2 regions of the Leucobacter albus genome follow, and region 2 is predicted to be linked to the other one. Evidence: predicted binding sites of a transcription regulator. Region 2 holds the regulator's gene; the other holds the start of a gene.

Region 1 (11,108 bases), 650 kb from region 2:
AGATCGGCGACATCACCGAGGTGCTCAACCGCGAGGCTGCCGACACCGACGAGGTGCTCGCGAATCGGGCGACGAGGCACGCGCAGAAGGGCTCGCCGCAGCGAGCAAAGGGCAAGGCCGCCTCGCGCGCGGGCGCGATCGGGGCCGAGGGTGCAGACAAGCTCGAGGAGATCATCGCAGACCTCACGCAGCAGATGCTGCTCGCTGCCGAAGAGCTGAAGTTCGAGCTCGCGGCGCGGCTGCGCGACGAGGTGTCGGAGATGAAGCGCGAGCTGCGCAGCATGGACGCCGCGGGCCACATCTAGGGGCGGTGCCCCGGGCCCCGGCTGCGCGAGCTCGCTGCGCCCTGGGCGGCTGCGCCCTGGGCGGCTGCGCCAAGAACGCCCTGAACCCTGCACCTGTCTCCGAGACCCCACCCGTACACGGCGCAATAAGTGGGTGCGCTCGGAGGGAAGTGCAGGGTTCGCGGGCCCCACGGGCCGCAGCGCTTACGCCGCGGGGAGTGCGGCGTAGAGATCTACCGCGTTACCGTCTGGGTCCATGACTGTTGCGTAGCGCTGGCCCCAAAAGGCATCCCACGGCGCGACCCTACTGCGGTGCCCGGCTGCGATGAGCCGCGCGTGCACCTCGTCGACCTCGGCGGGGGAGCCGGCCTGAAACGCAAATGCGACGCGATGGCTGCCTGTGGGCGAGACATACTCGGTATCGAACCCCTGAATGGTCTCGACGGTGTCCCACCCCACCCGCATTCCGTTGGGCAGCACCACCTCTACGTGCGGCTCGTTCGCTGCGTCGGCGGGAATGTCGAGGCCGAGATCCCTGTAGAAGGCGAGCGAGGCCGCGAGGTCGGTGGTGACGATGCCGACGAAGTCAAAAGTGAGGCTCATATGCTGATCCTATTGCTCTGGCGGGCATCTCGCATGCCATGGGCGAAGGCCAACGAGCGCGGTCATGCGTGCGTCGAGCCGTGCGACGTGTGGGCGCTAGATCTGTCCGATCGGCTCGCGTTTCTCGGCCTGGAAGCGATCCTCGCGGCGACCGTATGCCCAGTAGGGCGAGAGCGAGAGCTCGGCCCGATCCACCCCGCGCTCGTCGGTGAAGTAGGGGCGCAGCGCTTTCATCGCGCCGCGCTCGCCGTGCACGAACACCTGCACCCTGCCTGGCAGCCACTCGGCCCCCCGCACCGCATTGACCAGTATGTCCGTCGTGCCAGCGGCGGCGCCGCGGCGAAACAGCCAAGTCAGCTCAATCCCGGCCGGGTGCACGAGATCGAGCACGTCTGCTTCGGCGTCTACCTCGATGAGAGCGACGCCCTGCGCGTCTGCCGGCATGGCCTCAAGCGCCGAGGCTATCGCAGGGATCGCCGATTCGTCGCCGGCGAGCAGGTGCCAGTCGGCCTCGGGGTCTGGTGCGTAGCCGCCGCCGATTCCGCGCAGCACGACGGGATCGCCCGGCTTGGCGCCGTTGGCCCATGGCCCGGCGAGCCCCTCGTCGCCGTGCACAACGAAGTCGATCCAGACCTCGCCGGCGCGGTGATCGACACGTCGCACGGAGTAGGTGCGGGTCGTTGGGAGCTGCTCTGCGGGGAGCGCCTCGCGCAGCGCGTCGAGGTCGTAGGGCGGTGTGAGTGAGGTTTCGGGGTGCTGAAAGAGCATCTTGCTGTAGGCGTCGGTGTGCGTGAGCGGCTCGATTTCGGCTACGCCGGCGCCGCCGGCGACGATGCGCACGAGGTGGCGGCTGAGCTGTACTCGCTGCAGCACCTCGAGCACAATTTGTGGTCGTACGGGGCGCTGAGACTGTGCTGGCGCGGCTGGAGTCATGTCAAACCTCATTCATCAGATGATTGCGTGCGGCACCCAGCCTCCCACACCGGCGCAAACAATGCCAGGCGCGTGCTGCCTGGTTAGCGGGAAGCGAACACGCAAAATGCTAGAACACATGTTCGAATGTTCGGCCGGGAGACGCTAAGCTGGGGGAGTGACTTCACAGAGCAAAACACCGATCCGCTCCTCTGCAGCGCACGCCCACATCAGCGTGCAGGGCGCCAGGGTACACAACCTGAAGAACGTCGATCTGTCGATCCCGCGCGACTCCCTCGTGGTCTTTACTGGCCTGTCGGGCAGCGGCAAGTCGAGCCTCGCGTTCGACACGATTTTTGCGGAGGGACAGCGCCGCTACGTCGAGTCGCTGTCGGCGTACGCGCGCCAGTTTCTCGGCCAGGTGGATCGGCCTGACGTCGACTTCATCGAGGGCCTGAGCCCCGCAGTGTCGATCGACCAGAAGTCGACGAACCGCAACCCGCGCTCGACGGTTGGCACGATCACCGAAATCTACGACTACATGCGACTGCTTTGGGCGCGCATCGGCATTCCGCACTGCGCAGTGTGCGGCGAGCGGATCGCCTCGCAGACAGTGCAGCAAATCGCCGACAGGCTGATGCAGCTCGAGGAGCGCACGCGCTACCAGGTGCTCGCGCCCGTTGTCTCCAAGAAGAAGGGCGAGTTCGTCGACCTGTTCCAGGAGCTCGCGGCGACGGGTTACTCCCGCGCGATTGTCGACGGCGAGCTCATCCAGCTCAGCGACCCGCCGAAGCTCAAGAAGCAGATCAAGCACGACATCTCCGTCGTGATCGATCGTCTCGTCGCCTCGCCAGACGGGCTCGGCCGCCTCACCGACTCGCTCGAGACCGCGCTGCGCCTCGCCGACGGCACGGTGCAGATCGACTATGTGGATCGTGACGCGCAGGCAGACGATCGCACGCAGGTGTTCTCCGAGCGCCTCTCGTGCCCGAACCAGCACCCGGTGCAGCTCACCGAGATCGAGCCGCGCACGTTCTCGTTCAACGCGCCGTTCGGGGCGTGCCCGACGTGCTCCGGCCTCGGCACGAGCATGTCGGTGGACGAAGATCTCGTGCTCGGCGACCCCGAGCTCTCGATCAGCGAGGGGGTCATCATCCCCTGGACGAGCCAGGGCAAGAGCCTCTACCAGTACTACGAAAAACTGCTGGTGGGCCTCGCGAAAGACCTCGATTTCTCGCTCAAGACCCCGTGGGGTGAGCTCGACGAAGACATCCAAGAGGCGATCCTCCGCGGTAACGACTTCAAGGTCAACGTGCGCTGGAAGAACCGCTTCGGCCGCGAGGTGAAGTACACGAGCGGATTCGAGGGCGTCATCCCGTTCATCGAGCGCCAGTACGCCGAGGCCGAGAGCGACAACCGGCGCGAGCGCTGGTCCGAGTTTCTGCGCGAGGTGCCCTGCCACGTCTGCAACGGCCAGCGCCTGAAGCCAGAGGTGCTCGCGGTCACGGTCGACGACGAGTCGATCGCGAGCGTCGGCGAGTTCAGCCTGCTCGACGCGAAGCACTTCTTCGACGCCGTCGAGCTCAGCGAGCGCGACGCGAAGATCGCAGCGCAGGTGCTGCGCGAGATCCGCCTCCGCTTCGACTTCCTCATCGAGGTCGGCCTCGGCTACCTTACCCTCGCCCGCGCCGCAGGCACGCTCTCGGGCGGCGAGGCGCAGCGCATCCGTTTGGCGACCCAGATCGGCTCTGGCCTCACCGGCGTGCTGTACGTGCTCGACGAGCCGTCGATCGGCCTCCACCAGCGCGATAACCGCAGGCTCATCGAGACGCTCGTGAAGCTCCGCGACCTCGGCAACACGCTCATCGTTGTCGAGCACGACGAGGAGACGATCGAGGCGGCCGACTGGCTCGTCGACATCGGCCCGGGCGCGGGCGTCGAGGGCGGCACCGTCGTGCACTCCGGCCTGCTGCCAGAGCTGCGAGCGAACACGAACTCGGTGACGGGCGACTACCTGTCGGGCCGCCGCGCGATCGAGACGCCGAAGACGAGGCGCAAGCGCGACAAGAACCGCGAGCTCAAGGTCGTCGGTGCCCGGTCGAATAACCTGCAGAACGTCGACGCGACGTTCCCGCTCGGCGTGATGACGGCAGTCACCGGCGTCTCGGGCAGCGGCAAGTCGACGCTCGTGAACGACGTGCTCTACCGTGTGCTCGCGAACCAGCTCAACGGCGCCCGCATGGTGCCTGGCAAACACACCCGGGTCACCGGGCTCGAACACCTCGACAAGGTCGTGCACGTCGACCAGGCGCCGATCGGGCGCACGCCGCGCTCGAACCCCGCGACCTACACGGGCGTGTTCGACAAGATCCGCAACCTCTTCGCCGAGACGCAGGAGGCGAAGACCCGCGGCTACCTGCCCGGCCGCTTCAGCTTCAACGTGAAGGGCGGCCGCTGCGAGGCGTGCGCCGGCGACGGCACGCTGAAGATCGAGATGAACTTCTTGCCCGACGTCTACGTCGCCTGCGAGGTCTGCGGCGGCAACCGCTACAACCGCGAGACGCTGCAGGTGCGCTACAAGGGCAAGAACATCGCCGAGGTGCTCGAGATGCCCATCGCCGAGGCCGAGCAGTTCTTCGAGCCGATCTCGTCGATCCACCGCTTCATGAAAACCCTCGTCGACGTCGGCCTCGGCTACGTGCGACTCGGGCAGAGCGCGACCACGCTCTCGGGCGGCGAGGCGCAGCGCGTGAAGCTCGCGACCGAGCTGCAGAAGCGCTCGAACGGCCGCAGCATCTACGTGCTCGACGAGCCGACCACGGGCCTGCACTTCGAAGACGTGCGCAAGCTCCTCCTCGTGCTCAACGGTCTCGTCGACAAGGGCAACACGGTGATCACGATCGAGCACAATCTCGACGTGATCCGCAGCGCCGACTGGGTCATCGACCTCGGCCCCGAGGGCGGCTCTGGCGGCGGCACGATTCTTACCGTTGGTACCCCCGAGGATGTCGCGAAGCACGCGGGCAGCCACACCGGCCAGTTCCTCGCCGAAGCGCTCGAGAAGGCGCCCGTCGCGAAGACCGGCCGCAAGGCCATTGCGCCCGCGGTCGCACAGCCCGCGAAGGCGGCGCCAGCAAAGAAGGCGCCAGCTAAGAAGGCGCCAGCAAAGAAGGCGCCGGCAAAGAAGGCGCCAGCCGCCGCACGGGCGTCGGCGTGAGGCCACGCTCATGAGCGAGGATCCGCTTCGCGGGGGAGCGGAGGCCGAGGCCCCCGCCGACCCCCGCGACGCCTTCAAGCCTGCCCAGGGCGAGATCCCCACGAGCCCCGGCGTCTACCGATTCTCTGATCGGCACGGGCGGGTGCTCTACATCGGCAAGGCGAAGAACCTGCGCGCGCGGCTGGCGAACTACTTCCAGCCGATGCACTCGCTCATGCCGCGAACGCGCCGCATGCTGTCGCTCGCGGCGAATGTCGACTGGACTGTCGTAGCGAGCGACACCGAGTCGCTCGTGCTCGAGCACACGTGGATCACGGAGTACAAGCCTCCGTTTAACGTGCAATTTAAAGACGACAAGACCTACCCCTACCTCGCGGTGACACTCGCTGAGGAGGCGCCCAGGCTCGTCATCACCCGCAACGAAAAAATCAGGGGCGCGAAATATTTCGGCCCCTACCCGAAGGTGTGGGCGATTCGCGAGACGGCGTCGTTGCTGCAGCAGGCGTTTCCGATTCGCACCTGTAACGACGCTGACTACCGACGGGCGATGTCGAGCGGCAAGCCGTGCCTCGCCGGGCAGATTGGGCGCTGCGCCGGCCCGTGTTCCTTCACGGTAACCGTTGCCGAGCACCGCGAGCGCGTGAGCGAGCTCGTGGCGTTTCTCTCGGGTAACTACCAGACGCAGTTTCGCAGGCTGCAGCGCGAGATGAAAGACGCCGCCGCCGAGCAGCGATACGAAGACGCGGCGCGGCTGCGCGACCAGGTCGCGGCCGTAGAGCACGTGATGGAGAAGAACGCGATCGTGCTCGGCCACGAGGTCGACGTTGACGCGTTCGGGCTCAGGGTTGACGAGCTTTCTGCCGCGCTGCACCAGTTCATTATTCGCGGCGGGCGCGTGCGCGGCGAGCGTAGCTGGATAGTCGACGTCGAGCTCGACGACTCGCCCGGGCGGCTGCTTGAGCAGGTTTTGCAGACCGCGTACGAGGGCGGGCACGAGCCGCCGCCCGAGGTGCTCGTGCCCGAGCTGCCAGATGGGCTCGCCTCGCTCGAGGAGACGCTCGCGAGGGGGCGCCCGCGCGGTGGAAAGGTGCGGATCCGCACCCCCGAACGCGGCGACAAGGCCCAGTTAATGGACCGGGCCACGCTCAACGCCGGCGAGAATCTCATGCGCTACAAGCTCAAGCGCGCCGCCGACATCACCTCGCGCACCGACGCGCTCGCCGAACTGCAGCAGGCCCTCGACATGCCCGAGGCGCCGCTTCGCATCGAATGTATTGATGTGTCTCACCTGCAGGGCACCGGCGTGGTCGCCTCGCTCGTGGTCTTCGAGGACGGGCTGCCCGCGAAGAGCGAGTACCGCAAGTACCGCATCGAAGACACGACCGACGACACCGATTCGATCTACCAGGTCGTGACGAGGCGCGCGGCGCAGCTGAATCTTGCGAGGGAGGCGGGGGAGCTGCCGAGCGGCGCGTACCGTGCACGCCCGCAGCTCATCATCGTTGACGGCGGCGAGCCGCAGGTGAAGGCCGCGCACCGCGCGCTCAGCGAGGCCGGTATCACCGATATCGCGCTCTGTGGCATCGCCAAGCGGCTTGAGGAGCTGTGGTTACCAGACGACCCGTTCCCGGTGATTCTGCCGCGCACGAGCGAGGCACTGTTCCTCGTGCAGCGCGCACGCGATGAGGCGCATCGCTTCGCCATCACCTTCCAGCGAAAGCGCCGCAGTGAGGCCATCGCCTCGCAACTCGCCGACGTTCCGGGGCTCGGCCCGAAGCGCGTGCAACAGCTGCTTCGGCATTTCGGTTCGGCTGCGCGCTTGCGTGCGGCGTCAGTGAGCGAGATGGCTGCCGTGCCTGGGATCGGGGAGCGCACGGCCGAGCAGATTCTCGGACACCTTACCCGACTCCGAAACCCCGCGCCTGACGCTAAGATTGTCGATGCACAGTCGGGCGCTGACCCCCAGCGCGACATCGAACGAGACTTCGAGCGAGGCACCGAGCCGGGGCACACACCAGTTACCGAGTAAGAGGGAGTAGACGATGAATGATGTCGTGAACGGTCAAGAAATTTTGATCGTGACCGGAATGTCAGGCGCAGGCCGCAGCACCGTCGCGAACACCCTTGAAGATCTTGGCTGGTATGTCGTAGACAACCTCCCGCTGTCAATGGTGAAGACGCTCGCCGACATGGCAGACAAGTCGGGCGGCGCGCTGCCCAAGATCGCTGCGGTGGTCGATGTGCGCGGCCGTGATCTGTTCGCCGACATCCAGGAGACGGTGAAGGAGCTGCGCGTGTCTGCGACGGTTCGCGTCGTCTTCCTCGACGCAGCAGACGACATTCTCGTGCGCCGCTACGAGAGCGTGCGGCGCCCGCACCCCCTGCAGGTCGAGGCGGGCGGGCTGCTCGAGGGCATTCGGCTCGAGCGCGAGCGCTCGCAGGAGCTGCGTGCGACGAGCGACGTTGTGGTCGACACGTCGAACTACAACGTGCACCAGCTGACAACCGCAACGCGCGAAATGTTTTCGTCAGACGACGTCGCTGGCCTGCAACTTACCGTCATGAGCTTCGGCTTCAAATACGGTGCACCGACCGACGTGGATCTCATGGTTGACATGCGGTTCATCCCGAACCCGTTTTGGGAACCCGAGCTTCGTCCGCTCACAGGCGTCGACCCCGCGGTGAAGGACTACGTCCTGAGCCGTGAGGGTGCGACCGAGTTCATCGACGCCTACGTTGCCGCCCTCGCCCCGGTGTTCGCCGGGTTCCAACGCGAGAACAAGCGACACGCATCGCTCGCCGTCGGGTGCACCGGCGGCAAGCACCGCTCCGTGGCAGTTGCCCGTGAGCTCGCAGACCGGCTTGCCAGTCTGCCAGGTGTGAGCGTTCAGCTCCGCCACCGCGACCTCGGTCGCGAGTAGAAGGGGGCGTCGTTCGCCCCCTCTAGTTTGCTATTCACCTGTTTCGAAAGGAATGTCTGTGCCGAGTACCGCCGATGTCATGAGCGAGCTGGTGAAGCTCCCCGTGCAACGGACCGGGGAACGAATGGCGGAACTCGCCACGATCCTGCGCTTGTCTGGCGGCCTACACACGATCAACGGGCGTATTGCCCTTGAAGCTGAACTGCACACCCCGCAGACGGTTCAGCGCGTGCGAAAAGACCTTGCGGAGCTCTACGGCGTGCGCGCCGAGGCCCGCCAGCTGCCCCCCACGAGTGTGCGCCCCGGCGCACCGCAATTCCTCGTTCGCGTGATCGATGGCGAGACGCTCGCCCGTCAGCTCGGACTGCTTGATCAGCGGCGCCGGCCGATCCGCGGCCTGCCCAATCGCATCACCACCGGTGACGCGAAAGAGCTCGCAGCGGCGCTGCGCGGCGCGTTCCTCGCGCGCGGCAAGATCACTCCTCCCGGCCGCACGGTGAGCCTCGAGGTCGTGTGCCCGAGCAGCGAGACCGCAATGGCGCTCGTTGGGGCGGCAAGCCGCATCGGAGTTGACGCAAAGAGCCGCGATATTCGTGGCGTGTCAAAGCTGCTTGTGCGCGACGGCGAGGCGATTGGCACGCTGCTCGGCCTGATGGGCGCCGACGAGTGCCGTGCCGCCTGGGACAACCTGCGCAAGGCGCGCGAGACCCGCGCCACCGCGAACCGGCTCGTGAACTTTGACGACGCCAACCTTCGCCGTTCGGCCGAGGCGTCGGTCGCGGCGTGCGCGCGCGTGGAGCGCGCGCTCGAGATTCTCGGAAGCGATGTGCCCGACCACCTGAATTACGCGGGCAAGCTCAGGCTCACGCACCGCGAGGCAAGCCTCGACGAGCTGGGCGCGCGCGCCGATCCGCCGCTCACGAAGGACGCGATTGCCGGGCGAATTCGCCGGCTGCTCGCGATGGCCGACAAGGCCGCCGAGGACCAGGGCATCCCTGGAACTGAGGCGAGCGTACCTGAGGAACTCGTGTGATCTAGCCAGCAGCGAACACTCGGCACCCCGAGGGTTACCGCAATAGACTGGCGATTGAAACACTGAAGAGAAATGGAGCTGCAATGACCACATACTCACTCCCTGAACTGCCCTACGATTACGCTGCCCTCGAGCCGCACATCAGCGGCAAGATCATGCAGTTGCACCACGACAAGCACCACCAGGCGTACGTCACCGGAGCAAACACTGCGCTCGAGCAGCTCGCCGAGGCCCGCGAGTCGGGTAACCTCGCACCGGTCAACAAGCTGGAGAAGGATCTCGCGTTCAACGTGGGCGGCCACGTGAACCACACGATTTTCTGGAACAACATGTCGCCCGACGGCGGCGGCAAGCCAGAGGGCGAGCTCGCTGCGGCAATCGACGAGTACTTTGGCGATTTCGAGAAGTTCCAGGCGCATTTCACCGCGACCGCGATGGGCGTGCAGGGCTCGGGTTGGGCCGTGCTCGCGTGGGACACGCTCGGCCAGCGCGCAAACATCGTGCAGATGTTCGACCAGCAGGGCAACCTCCCCGCTGGCACCGTTCCGCTGCTCATGCTCGACTGCTGGGAGCACGCGTACTACCTCGACTACCTCAACGTTCGCGCTGACTACGTGAAGGCCTTCTGGAACATCGCGAACTGGCAAGACGTTGCGAAGCGGCTCGAGGCAGCGCGCGCGCAGACCCCCGGCCTGATTTAAGCCACGCGCCACCCAGCACCCGCTCACCCTAAGGAACCATGCGCACACTCGATTCGCTCGGGCCACTCGGCTCGAAAACGGTAATTGTCCGCTGTGATCTCAACGTGCCGCTCGCCACAGATGCGAGCGGCGCGAAGACGATCACCGACGACGGGCGGATCCGCGCCTCGCTCACGACCATTCGTGAGCTGCGCGATGCCGGCGCTCGAATTGTGCCGATTAGCCATCTCGGGCGCCCTGACGGGGCGCCCGACGAGCGGTACTCACTCCGCCCGGTGGCCGAGCGCATGGCCGAACTCCTCGGTGCGGAGGTTGGCTTCGTCGACGAAACCGTCGGCGAAGCCGCCACCGCCGCCGTTGCGGCCCTTGAAGACGGTGATGTGGTGCTGCTCGAAAACCTGCGGTTCAACCCGGGGGAGACGAGCAAGGACGACGCTGAGCGGCGTGGCTTCGCCGCGGCGCTTGCCGAGCTCGGCGACGCGTTCGTCTCTGACGGGTTCGGTGTCGTACACCGGAAGCAGGCGAGCGTCTACGATCTCGCGCAGCTGCTCCCGAGCGCCGCCGGCCGGCTCGTCGCCGCCGAGCTCGAGGTGCTCGAGCGCCTCACCGAAAAGGCCGAGCGGCCCTACGCGGTCGTGCTCGGCGGGTCGAAGGTGTCAGACAAGCTCGGCGTCATCGCCCATCTCATCGAGCGTGTCGACACGCTGCTTATCGGCGGGGGAATGGTGTTCACCTTCCTCGCCGCCCAGGGTCACGCCGTAGGCTCCAGCCTGCTCGAGAAAGACCAGCTCGACACCGTGCGTGGCTACCTGCGCACGGCGTCCGAGCGCGGTGTCACCATCGTGCTCCCGACCGACATTGTCGTTGCTGCTGGCTTTGCCGCCGACGCGGCACACGAGGTCGTCCCGGCGAATGCCATCGAGACGAGCAGCTTCGGCGCGACCGGGCTCGGTCTCGACATCGGCCCCGAATCTGCGGCGGCGTTCGCCAAGGTCATCGCCGAGTCGAAGACCGTGTTCTGGAACGGCCCGATGGGCGTCTTCGAGATGGCGGCCTTCGCTGAGGGCACCCGTACCGTTGCGCGCGCGCTCACCGAGACCGAAGGCTTCACGGTCGTCGGCGGGGGAGACTCGGCCGCGGCCGTTCGCGCCCTCGGCTTCGCCGACGACGCATTTGGCCACATCTCAACTGGCGGAGGCGCGAGCCTCGAATACCTTGAAGGCAAATCGCTGCCCGGACTGGAGGTCCTCGCATGAACGACGCACCCGCACCCGCACCGCAAGCCACAACACAGGTGAAGCGCACCCCGCTGATTGCCGGCAACTGGAAGATGAACTTCGACCACCTGCAGGCCATCGCCTTTGTGCAGAAGCTCGCCTGGAGTCTGAAAGACGCGCAGCACAACTACGCCGAGGCCGAGATCGCGGTCTTCCCGCC
Region 2 (11,108 bases):
TGCGCGAGACGATCCACCGGGTGATGGACGCGGGCATCCACGACTTCCTCGCGCTGCGCGGCGACCCACCTCGCGGGCTCGACGAAACGAGCCCGGAGGTTGCCGGGTCGCTCAGCGCTCTCGAACTCACCGAGCTCATCGCCGAGGCGCGGGCCGAGCGGCCTGCGTTCACGAGTGTCGGGCGCACCGCTGTCGCCGCCTACCCGAACGGGCACCCGCTGTCGCGCGGGCAGTCGGCCGACATTGACTGGCTGCTCGCGAAGGAGGCCGCGGGGGCGCAGTTTGCGATTACACAGCTGTTCTTTTTAGCGGAGGAGTACCTCGGCTTCGTTGACGCCGCCCGCTCCGCCGGGCTGAAGATGCCGATTCTGCCGGGGCTCATGCCCGTCTCGACGAGCGGGCAACTGCGCAAGGTCGCCTCGCTCGCGGGGCGCCCGGCGCCCGTTTCGCTCGAGCGCGCGATGGAGGCGGCCGGCGGGTTCGCGCCCGAGCTCGGGGTCGAGCACACGATCTCGCTCGCGCGCGAGCTGCTCGCCGGCGGCGCGCCGTCGATCCACCTCTACACGTTCAACCGGCACGAGCAGGTGCTCGCGGTGCTCGAGGAGCTGGATCTGTTGGTCTAGGGGTTGCGCGGTTCGGGGAGGTGCTGGGTGCTGCGGTCCGCGTTGCGGGTTGCCCCTTACACCGTGGCGACGGCCTGCGGGAAGTCTGCCGTGACGTCTGCGCCGGCAGCGCGCTCCGCGAGGTGTCGCAGCTCCGCTGGCACCGCGCGGCCCTTGCGCTGCATCGTCTGAGCCCACAGCCGACCCGCGCGGTACGAGGATCGCACGAGCGGCCCGGCGAGCACGCCGTCGAACCCGAGCGCCTCGGCCTCGGCGGTGAGCTCGACGAACTCCTCGGGGCGCACCCAACGATTGATGGGGTGGTGGAGCTTCGACGGGCGCAGGTACTGGGTGAGGGTAAGGATGTCGCAGCCCGCGTCGCGCAGTTCACGCATCGTCGCCGACACCTCGTCGCGCGATTCGCCCATGCCGAGAATGAGGTTTGATTTCGTGATCATGCCCGCGTCGCGCGCCTCGGCGATCACCTCGAGCGAGCGCTCGTAGCGAAACCCAGGCCTGATGCGCCGGAAGATGCGCGGCACGGTCTCGAGGTTGTGCGCGAACACCTCGGGGGCAGCCTCGAACACCTGCGCGAGGTGCTCTGGTCGACCCCCGAGATCGTCGGCGAGCACCTCGACCCCCGAACCGGGGTTGAGCGCGTGAATCTGGCGGATCGTCTCGGCGTACAGCCACGCTCCGGTGTCAGGCAGGTCGTCGCGCGTCACCCCCGTGATTGTCGCGTAGCGCAGCCCCATCGTGCGCACAGACTCGGCGACGCGGCGCGGCTCGTCGCGGTCGAGAGGGAGCGGCTTACCAGAGGTGATCTGGCAGAAATCGCAGCGCCTGGTGCAGATGGAGCCGCCGATAAGAAACGTTGCCTCGCGGTCTTCCCAGCACTCGTAGATGTTCGGGCAGCCCGCCTCGGCGCACACCGTGTGCAGCCCCTCGGAGCGCACGAGCTGCTGCACGGCAAGGTACTCGGGGCCGGTTTTCGCGCGCGTTTTGATCCACTCGGGCTTTCGCTCGATGGGGGTCTCAGCGTTCTTGGCCTCGACCCGCAGCAGCCTGCGCTGCTCGGGCTCGGGGCGCGTGCCCGTTGCGGGGAGTATCTGGGCGCTCATACGGCGAACCTTTCGAGTACGGGAGCGAGATGGCGCTCGAGTGCCGGGGCGACTTCGGCGGGAGTGACGGTGCGCCCGACGCAGTCGCTGAGGGTGGTGACCCCGGCGTCGGTGATGCCGCACGGTACGAAGTTTGCGAACGGGGCGAGGTCATTGCTGCAGTTCAGCGCGATGCCGTGCGTGACGATGCGCCGGCTGACGTGAATGCCGATCTGGGCGAGCTTGCTGAGTGTTGGTGCGGGTGCGGCTGAGGCCCGCAGCTCGGTCCACACTCCGGTGCGGCCGTCGACGCGGGTGCCCGCTATGCCAAACTCGGCGACGACCGCGATGAGCGCGCCCTCGAGCGCGCGCACGAGGTCGGCCCCGCCAAAGCCGCTCGCGAGCCGAATCACCGGGTAGGCGACGAGCTGGCCGGGCCCGTGCCAGGTGACCTTGCCGCCTCGATTCACGGCGACGACCGGCGTGCCGTCGCTCGGGTACTCATGCGCCTCTGCTCGGCGGCCAGCCGTGTAGACCGGAGTGTGCTCGAGCAGGAGCACCGTGCCGGCGTCGTGCGCGTCGCCCGGTCGCGCGAGCGCGGCTGGGTTGCTCCGTGCACTCACTTCGTTCGAATCGGCTGGTGGGTGTGATGCGGCCGGTGGGTTCGAACCCGCTGGTGGGTGTGATGCGGCTGGTGGGTTCGAACCCGCTGGTGGGTGTGATGCGGCTGGTGGGTTCGAACCCGCTGGTGGGTTCGATTGGCTCAGCCGGGCGCTGGCCTCGGCCTGGAGCTCGAGGCCGAGCGCGTAGTCGACGAAGTTCGGGGCCAGCCCGGCTGTCACAAACCTCGGGGTTGCCCGGTGCGATTGGGCGGGGGCGGGCCACGGTGGCGGCGCTGGCGTGACCGGGCCAGCTGCGGTGATGGAGCGCATACCAACATGTTAGTTGGACTGCGTCTAACAAATCAAGATGGTGTAGTTTGGCGTTCCGCGCTGTTGCTGCGGGCGCGGCTGCGTGCGAGCTGTGGGGTTGGGTCCGTGCGCGGCGGGGCGCTGGCTGCAGAAACCGGGGTGATCTGCGTTCAATAGGCTCGGGCGCGCGGGCTCGGGCCGTGGGAATGCAGAAACCCCCTGTTTCTGCAGGGGGTTTCTGGTGCTGGGCGGTGCGCGTCGCTACACGGAGCGGAAGACCGCGACAACCTTGCCAAGCACCTCGGCGTGATCGCCGAGAATCGGCTCGAACGCGCTGTTTCTCGGCAGTAGCCAGGTGTGGCCGTCGCGCCTGCGGAAGACTTTGACCGTAGCCTCGCCGTCAAGCATGGCGGCAACGATGTCGCCATTGTCGGCCTCCCGCTGCTGGCGCACAACGACGAAGTCGCCGTCGCAGATTGCAGCGTCAATCATCGATTCGCCGACGACCTTCAACATGAACAGCTGCCCGTCGCCGACGAGCTGCCGGGGGAGCGGAACGATCTCTTCGACCTGCTGGTCGGCCGTGATTGGCACGCCTGCGGCGATTTGGCCGACGAGCGGGATGAAGGCAGTCTCTTGTGCCTCGACCGAGGGGGAGTCGGCAAGCGCGCTGCTCGTGACCGCGAGCTCCACGAGAATCTCGAGTGCCCGCGGCCGATTGGGGTCGCGGCGAATGTAGCCGCCGAGTTCGAGCCGACTCAGCTGGTGCGTAACGCTCGAGAGTGAGGAGAGCCCGACGGCGTCTCCGATCTCGCGCATGCTCGGTGGGTACCCGCGTGACTCGACCGAGCGTGCGATGAACTCCAGGATCGCCTGCTGCTTCTCTGTCAGCGGCTTTCGCGGCGCTGAGGCCAGATCGCTCATCGCTCGTCCTCTCGTGGTGCGGTCGTCGTGTGCGCCGGAGCGCGGCTGCTCAGGGGGGTTCGGGGGCTCAGGCCGGGGTGAGCGTGAATGTCGGAGGTCACTGATTGGGTGAACTCGTTGTTCGAAACCCTAGCTCGGATATTCGAGGCGGGGCAAACATTCGTTCGAGTGTCGTGTGAATAGCTGCGATATTTGTTCGAAGTTTGCGGTTGCGGTTTCGTTCATTCGAAGATATATTCGAAATAGATGTTCGAACTGCTGAAGTGTGATCGAACAATCTCGAGAGAGGAACTCCTCATGACTGCAACGGCAATCGTTACCCCGCTGAGCCCCCGCATTGGCGCGGCTGCTTCGACCGTGGCCGGCCCCGCCAAGCTCCGCCTGACGAGGCGCGGGCGCATCGTGTTCGGTGGCCTCGCCACGGTGCTGATCGCCGGGGCGCTCGGTGTGGCTGCGGCGTTCGCAGCGCCGGGCGCAGAGGCAAACGGCACGGTGAGCTCGCAAGAGTTCCCCTACGTGCTCGCGCAGTCGGGCGACTCGCTGTGGAGCATTGCCTCGGCGCTCGACCCCGCCGCAGACCCTCGCGACATTGTCGCCGAGCTGCAGCGGCTGAATCAGATCGATGCCGCAGACCTGCGTGCTGGCGACTCGATCGCGGTGCCGCTGCGCTTCGAGGGCAGTGACCTCACGTTCGCCGCGATCGGCGAGTAGCAAGACTCGCGCATAGCGCGACCGGTGTGCGGTGCGCTCATCGAGCAGTAAGACGGGTAAACGCCGCGGTCGGCGAACAGAAGATTCGGCGAGTAGCGAGACACACACAAGGCGCGACCGGCGCGACCGGCGCGAACGCCGGGCCGGGTCGCTGCGTCGACGGGCCTCGAACCGCGCCGATCTAGTTCGATTGCGTTCTGATCGTCCAATGCTTCACAGGCTACGGGGCGCATGCTCACCGGCCGGCGGCGGCTGGCTAGACTGGGCGAGTGGCCGAACTCAGTGATCTTCCCCTCCGTGACAATCTCGTAGGCAAGGCGCCGTATGGCGCGCCGCAGGCAGCGGTGCCTGTCAGCCTGAACGTGAACGAAAACACGCACCCGCTCCCCGAGGCTTTCATCGCCGACGCCACCGAGGCTCTCGCAGCAGCGCTTCGCAACGTGAATCGCTACCCCGACCGCGAGTTCATGGGGCTCCGCGAGGCGCTCGCGGGCTACCTTTGCTACGGGCTCACCCCGGAGCAGGTGTGGGCGGCTAACGGGTCGAACGAGGTGCTGCAGCAGATTCTGCAGGCGTTTGGTGGCCCAGGCCGCACCCTCATGAGCTTCACTCCGACCTACTCCATGTACCCGCTGCTCGCCGACGGCACCGACACCGGCTGGGTTGACGTGCCACGGGCCGACGACTACACGGTCTCGCCCGAGCTCGCCGTCGCGGCCATCACCGAGCACAAGCCAGACATCGTGGTGCTGTGCGCGCCCAACAACCCGACGGGCACCCCGATGAGCCTCGAGACGATTCGCGCCGCCTACGACGCGTTCGACGGCATTCTCATTGTCGACGAAGCCTACAAGGAGTTTGACACCGACACCGAGACCGCGATCTCGCTGCTGCCAGGCAGGCACCGCTTGATCGTCAGCCGCACCATGAGCAAGGCGTTCGCGTTCGCCGGCGTGCGACTCGGCTACCTCGCGGCAGACAGCGCCGTGGTCGATGCGCTGCGGCTTGTGAGGCTGCCCTACCACCTGTCGGGCCTCACGCAGGCGGCGGCGACCACCGCCGTCGCCCATTCGGCCGCGATGCTAGCGACCGTCGACGAGATCAGGTCGCAGCGTGACAGGCTCGGCGAGGCCCTAGGCGGTCTCGGCTACGTCGTGCACGAGTCGGGCTCGAACTTTTTGCTCGTCGGTGGCTTCCGAGACCCTGGGGCCGTGTTCGAGCGCCTGCGCGACCAGGGAATTCTGGTGCGCGACCTCGCCATTCCCGGGCACGTGCGCATCACCGCCGGCACTGCCGAAGAGACGCAGGTAGTGATCGACGCGATCACGGCCTTCGGCCCGGCGGGGAGTGTCTAAGCCCATCGCAGTACCCCGCAGGTTCGCTCGTGAACACTTCCTGGGCGAAGCTCCCTGCAAAGCCCGTTAGGCTCGACGGTATGCCGCAGCCGATTGAAGCTCTCGACCGCCCCGCTCTCGAACGCCGCTACCGGCGCATGCGCCTCGCCACGGTGATTCTCGCCGGTGTCTCGCTGCTGCTCGTTGCTGCGCTCGGCGCGCAGGGCTTCACGGGCAGCGCGGGGGCCGCGCCTCGCTCGGGTGGCGAATCGGCGAACAGTGCGGGCAACTCCAGCGGGGCCGACCAGTCGGCTGACTCCTGCCCCGTCACCGACAGGCGCGACCCCGACGACCCGCGCGCTCTCGGCGATGTCGACGCGCCGGTCGTGCTCCACGAGTGGACCGACTTCCGCTGCCCCTACTGCGGCTCGTTCTCGCGCGACACGCTGCCCGTGCTGATCGAAGAGTATGTCGAGACCGGCAAGGTGCGGCTCGAGATTCACGACGCGGCGCTCGTTGGCGGGGAGAACTCAATTCTCATTGCCGCAGCGTCGCGCGCAGCTGGCGATCAGGGCAGGTACTTCGAGTTCTACGATGAGGTGTACCACGCACCCGACAGCGCGAAAGACGAGAACGGCGAGTTCAACCTCGAGGCCCTGGTTGGCTTCGCGAAGGCCGCTGGCGTGGCAGACATCGCCGCATTCACGGCCGACGTTGAGAGCGGCAAGTTCGAAGACGCGGTGCGCAAGGACACAGCCGAGGCGCAGGCGATCGGCGTCACGGGCGTACCGTTCTTCGCCACGAGCAACTGCGGGCAGGTCATGAGCGGCGCGCAACCTGTCGACACCTTCCGTGACCAGCTCGACGCCGCGGTGGCTGCGGCGCGCGAGGCAAAGAAGAACTAGCGAAGAGGGAGCGTCGCGCGGTGGATCTCAGCCTGCTCGGAGCGTTTCTCGGCGGCACGCTCGCGCTCTTGAGCCCCTGCTCGGTGATGGTGCTGCCAGCGTTTTTCGCGTACGCGTTTCAGGGGCCGAGCGAGCTCGCCTCGCGCACGGGGGCCTTCTTCCTTGGCCTCGCGACGACGCTCGTGCCGCTCGGCCTGCTCGCCGGTACGCTCGGCGCGTGGGTCGCGGCCAACCGCAGCGGCCTCATGACGTGGGTGCTGGTTCTCGTCATCGTGCTCGGCGCGGTGATGCTGCTCGGCATTCCGCTCCCGGCGCTCACCAAGCAGCAGAGCGCCCGGGGCACCTCGGTCGCCTCCGTGTACGCGCTCGGCGCCGTGTACGGGCTCGCCGGGGGCTGCGCGGGGCCCATCTTCGGCGCCGTGCTCGCGATGGCGGCGTTCGGCGGCAACGCGCTCATGGGCGGGGCAACAATGCTGCTCTACGCCGCGGGAATGACGGTGCCGCTCGCTCTGCTTGCGCTGGTGTGGAACCGCATACCCGGGGTGCGTAAGCTGATGCGACCGCGCGAGCTCGTGATCGGGCGGTGGCGCAATTCCTGGTCGAACGTGATCGGCGGGCTCATCACGATCGCGGTGGGCGTGTTCATGCTCGCAACCGACGGGGCGCAAAAGTTTGGCGGCATGCTCGATGCGAGCACCCAGGCGGGCGTCGAGGCGAACGTGATGCGGGCGACCGCTGGCGTCTCCGACCTCGTTGTGCTCGGCGTCGCAGCCGTCGCCGGGCTGGGCATCTGGGCCGTGATGCGCTGGCGGGCCAGGCAGCGCCAGAGCGATGCCTCGCGATAGGATCGAGAGCATGACCGAAGCTGCACGCATCGCGACGCTTGAGCGCGCCACCAGTGAGTCCGCTATTCGACTGACCCTGAACCTCGACGGTACCGGCGAAGCAGATATCGAAACCGGTGTGCCGTTCTTCGACCATATGCTCACCGCGTTCGCGCGGCACTCGCTCACCGACCTCACAGTGCGCGCCGAGGGCGATGTGCACATCGACGTGCACCACACGGTCGAAGACACCGGCATTCTGCTCGGCCAGGCGATTCTCGAGGCGCTCGGCGACAAGCGCGGCATCTCGCGCTACGGCGACGCCTTCGTGCCGCTCGACGAGGCGCTCGCGCAGGCCGTCGTTGACATCTCGGGTCGGCCGTACCTCGTGCACTCGGGCGAGCCCGAGGGGTTCGAGTTTCACCTCATCGGCGGCCACTTCACGGGCTCGATGGTGCGGCACTTCTTCGAGGCGATTACCCTCAACGCGAGGTTGTCGGTGCACCTGCGCCTCATCGAGGGCCGCGACCCGCATCACATCGCTGAGGCGGAGTTCAAGGCCTTCGCGCGCGCATTCCGCACGGCAAAAGCGAAGGATCCACTGGTGACCGGCATTCCCTCCACCAAGGGCGCGCTGTGAGCGGAGGCGATGCCCCGCGCGTCGCAGTGCTCGACTACGGGTCGGGTAACGTTCACTCTGCGGTGAAGGCGCTCGTGCGCGCCGGCGCCGAGGTCGAGCTCACTCGCGACCCGCAGCGCGTGCTCGGCGCCGACGGCCTGTTCGTTCCCGGTGTCGGTGCGTTCGACGCCGTGATGGCGCAGCTGCGTGCGATTCAGGGCCACGAGCTCATCGGCCGCAGGCTCGCGGGCGGTCGCCCCGTGCTCGGCGTCTGCGTCGGGCTGCAGGTCATGTTCGAGCGCGGCATTGAGCGGGGCGTCGAGACCGAGGGCCTCGGCGAGTGGCCGGGCACGGTGCGAGAGCTCGAAGCCCCGACGCTGCCCCACATGGGGTGGAACACCGTCGAGGCACCCGAAGGCTCGGTGCTGCTGCGGGGCATCGAGGCCGAGCGTTTCTATTTCGTGCACTCCAATGCGGCCACCGAGTGGTCGCTCGAGGGGCGCACGCCCGCGACCGCTCCGAGGGTCACCTGGTCGAACTACGGCGAGCCGTTCGTCGCCGCGGTCGAGAATGGCCCGCTGAGCGCGACCCAGTTTCACCCCGAAAAATCGGGCGAGGCCGGCATCCATTTGCTCCGCAACTGGATCGGCTCGCTCACCCCCGCACGCCCCATCAAGGAGAACCAATGACCGAGCTCGCGACGAGCCCGAAGCTGCAGCTGCTGCCCGCCATCGACATGGTCGACGGCAAGGCCGTGCGCCTCACCCAGGGGGCCGCAGGCACCGAGACCAATTACGGCAGCCCGGTTGACGCGGCAATGGACTGGATCGAGCAGGGCGCCGAGTGGATCCACCTCGTCGACCTCGACGCAGCATTTGGGCGCGGCTCCAACGTCGGCATCGCGCGCAAGATCATCGCCAGGGCCGGGAACCGGGTGAAGATCGAGTTTTCGGGCGGGATCCGCGACGACGCGAGCCTCGAAGCGGCCCTCGAGATGGGCGCCGCCCGCGTCAACCTCGGAACCGCCGCCCTCGAGAACCCCGAATGGACTCGCGCCGTGATCGCCCACTACGGCGAGCAGATCGCCGTCGGCCTCGACGTGCGCGGCGAAACCCTCGCGGCCCGCGGCTGGACCGAAGACGGCGGAAACCTGTGGGACGTGCTCGAGCGGCTCGAGGAGGCGGGCTGCCCGCGCTATGTCGTCACCGACGTCACGAAAGACGGCATGATGGCCGGCCCGAACGTCGAACTGCTCAAGAAGGTCTGCTCGCGCACCGATCGCCCGGTGATCGCCTCTGGCGGCATCTCGAGCCTCGACGACATCGCGGCTCTCCGCGAGGCCGTGCCGCACGGCGTCGAGGGCGCGATTATCGGCAAGGCGCTGTACGACGGTGCGTTTACGCTGCCAGCGGCGCTCGACGTAGCTGGCAGGTAGCGCGGGGCGCGAGATGGCGATCAAGAAGCTGCCGTCGACCGGCGACACCCCGAGGGCGACGGGCGTGCCCGACAGCTTGGTTGCCGGCGGGGCAGCCGATTCGGCGGGGTTTCCGTGGGCGGGTCGCACCTTCGACCACCACGAGACCGCGTTCGCCGACGACGACGGCGAGACCCCGCCAGCGCTCGCCACCGCGCTCGCCGCGATGCGGGCTGCGGCCGAGGGCTACCGCGCAGGCGGTGCGGCGCCCGAGGTCATTGCACAGCTGTCGACGTTGCGCCAGGCCGTGCTCATGGAGCTGTCGCGCTGCCGCGTGCTGGTGCCGCTGCTCGCCGAGGCCGGCGAGCTGGGGGAGACGCCAGACGGTCGCATCGTCGAGAAGACCCAGGAGCTCTCGATCGTGACTGTCGCGAGCCCCGATGGGCGGCGCGTGATGCCGGTGTTCTCATCGGTGGCCGCGATGCAGCGCTGGAACCCCGGGTCGCGCCCGATTCCGGTGCCCGGCCCGCAGGCCGCGATAGCGGCGGCGCAAGAGGGCACTGACCTGATCATCGTCGACCCCGGGTCGCCCGGCACTCAGTTTGGCATTCGGCGGCCCGAACTCGAGGCTGTCGCCCTCGGCGAGACGGGGCCGCCCGCCTGGGCCGACCCGGTGGTGCGCGACGCCTTCTTGGCTGGGGCGGCTGGCGAGGTCTCCCTCCGCGCGCTCGCCCTGCTGCCGGGTGACCCCGCAGGCGACCTCACGGCGCCCGAGACCGAGGTGCATCTGCTCATCGACGATGGCCTCGATCGCGAAGCACTCACCGCGATGCTCGCCGGGCTGCAGGAGCGCTGGGCCCGCGAGGGTGTCATCGCCGAGCGCGTCGATTCGATGCGCGTCGTGCCCAGGCTCGCGTCGTAGCGGGGCGAGCCCGCGGCGCACCCAGCCCCGCCCGCGCCTGCGGCTACCGCTCCGGCACGTAGAGCGCTATAGTGTCGGCGACGAGGGCCGGTTGTTCGCTGCCCTCGATCTCGACGGTCGTGCGGCTGCCGACTCGCCAGCCCTGTCGGCTCTCTTCGGCAGAGGTGATCTCGATCGTGGCTCGCACCCGTGAGCCCACCGTCACGGGTCGTAGAAAGCGCACCCGGTCGAGGCCGTAGTTCACGGCCATCGCAAGCCGCTCGACGGCCATCAACCCGCCGGCGAGGTGGGGAATGAGCGACAGCGTGAGGTAGCCGTGGGCGATCGTTGCGCCGAAGGGGCCGCTGGCTGCGCGCTCAGGGTCGACGTGAATCCACTGCTCGTCGCCCGTCGCGTGCGCAAACGCGTCGATGCGCTGCTGATCGATCGAGAGCCAGCCGCCCGTCGCGGTCTCGCCCACCTTGCCCGCGAGCTCCGCCGGTGTGGCAACGGTGATCGTCATGCTTTGGGCCCTCCCGCGACGTACAGCACCTGGCCAGAGACGAAGCCAGCGGCCTCGGAGCAGAAGAACGCGACAGCGTTGGCAATGTCGCCGGGCTCCCCAGCGCGGGCCACCGGAATATCTGCGACCATGTGCCCGACGAACTCGTCGAACGACACCCCCATGCGCTCGGCGGTCGCCCGGGTCATGTCTGACACGATGAAGCCAGGGGCGATTGCGTTTGCGGTGACGCCATAGCGCCCGAGCTCGATCGCGAGCGTCTTCGTGAAGCCCTGCATGCCGGCCTTCGCTGCCGAGTAGTTGGCCTGGCCGCGGTTGCCGAGCGCCGAGGTGCTCGACA

What was found. The regulator LexA, encoded in region 2, represses DNA repair genes until DNA is damaged. The targets are predictions, from matches to a motif close to TCGAACANNTGTTCGA.
Region 1: a site for LexA is predicted at 1,931-1,946, ahead of uvrA (excinuclease ABC subunit UvrA). Genes of this name have one in related genera too.

The regions. Positions count from the first base shown of each region.
Region 1 covers NZ_BAAAKZ010000003.1:709,831-720,938, forward strand. The annotation lists gene uvrB (excinuclease ABC subunit UvrB) at 1-305, shown strand, start outside; gene ABD115_RS06890 (VOC family protein) at 489-887, opposite strand; gene ABD115_RS06895 (siderophore-interacting protein) at 984-1,820, opposite strand; gene uvrA (excinuclease ABC subunit UvrA) at 1,978-5,016, shown strand; gene uvrC (excinuclease ABC subunit UvrC) at 5,027-7,045, shown strand; gene rapZ (RNase adapter RapZ) at 7,059-7,937, shown strand; gene whiA (DNA-binding protein WhiA) at 7,996-8,970, shown strand; gene ABD115_RS06920 (superoxide dismutase) at 9,054-9,671, shown strand; gene ABD115_RS06925 (phosphoglycerate kinase) at 9,710-10,927, shown strand; gene tpiA (triose-phosphate isomerase) at 10,924-11,108, shown strand, end outside.
Region 2 covers NZ_BAAAKZ010000003.1:56,065-67,172, forward strand. The annotation lists gene ABD115_RS03885 (methylenetetrahydrofolate reductase) at 1-623, shown strand, start outside; gene lipA (lipoyl synthase) at 680-1,723, opposite strand; gene lipB (lipoyl(octanoyl) transferase LipB) at 1,720-2,325, opposite strand; gene lexA (transcriptional repressor LexA) at 2,875-3,537, opposite strand; gene ABD115_RS03905 (LysM peptidoglycan-binding domain-containing protein) at 3,835-4,248, shown strand; gene ABD115_RS03910 (histidinol-phosphate transaminase) at 4,518-5,603, shown strand; gene ABD115_RS03915 (DsbA family protein) at 5,633-6,487, shown strand; gene ABD115_RS03920 (cytochrome c biogenesis CcdA family protein) at 6,508-7,332, shown strand; gene hisB (imidazoleglycerol-phosphate dehydratase HisB) at 7,343-7,951, shown strand; gene hisH (imidazole glycerol phosphate synthase subunit HisH) at 7,948-8,619, shown strand; gene priA (bifunctional 1-(5-phosphoribosyl)-5-((5-phosphoribosylamino)methylideneamino)imidazole-4-carboxamide isomerase/phosphoribosylanthranilate isomerase PriA) at 8,616-9,365, shown strand; gene ABD115_RS03940 (SseB family protein) at 9,379-10,266, shown strand; gene ABD115_RS03945 (MaoC family dehydratase) at 10,310-10,768, opposite strand; gene ABD115_RS03950 (SDR family oxidoreductase) at 10,765-11,108, opposite strand, start outside.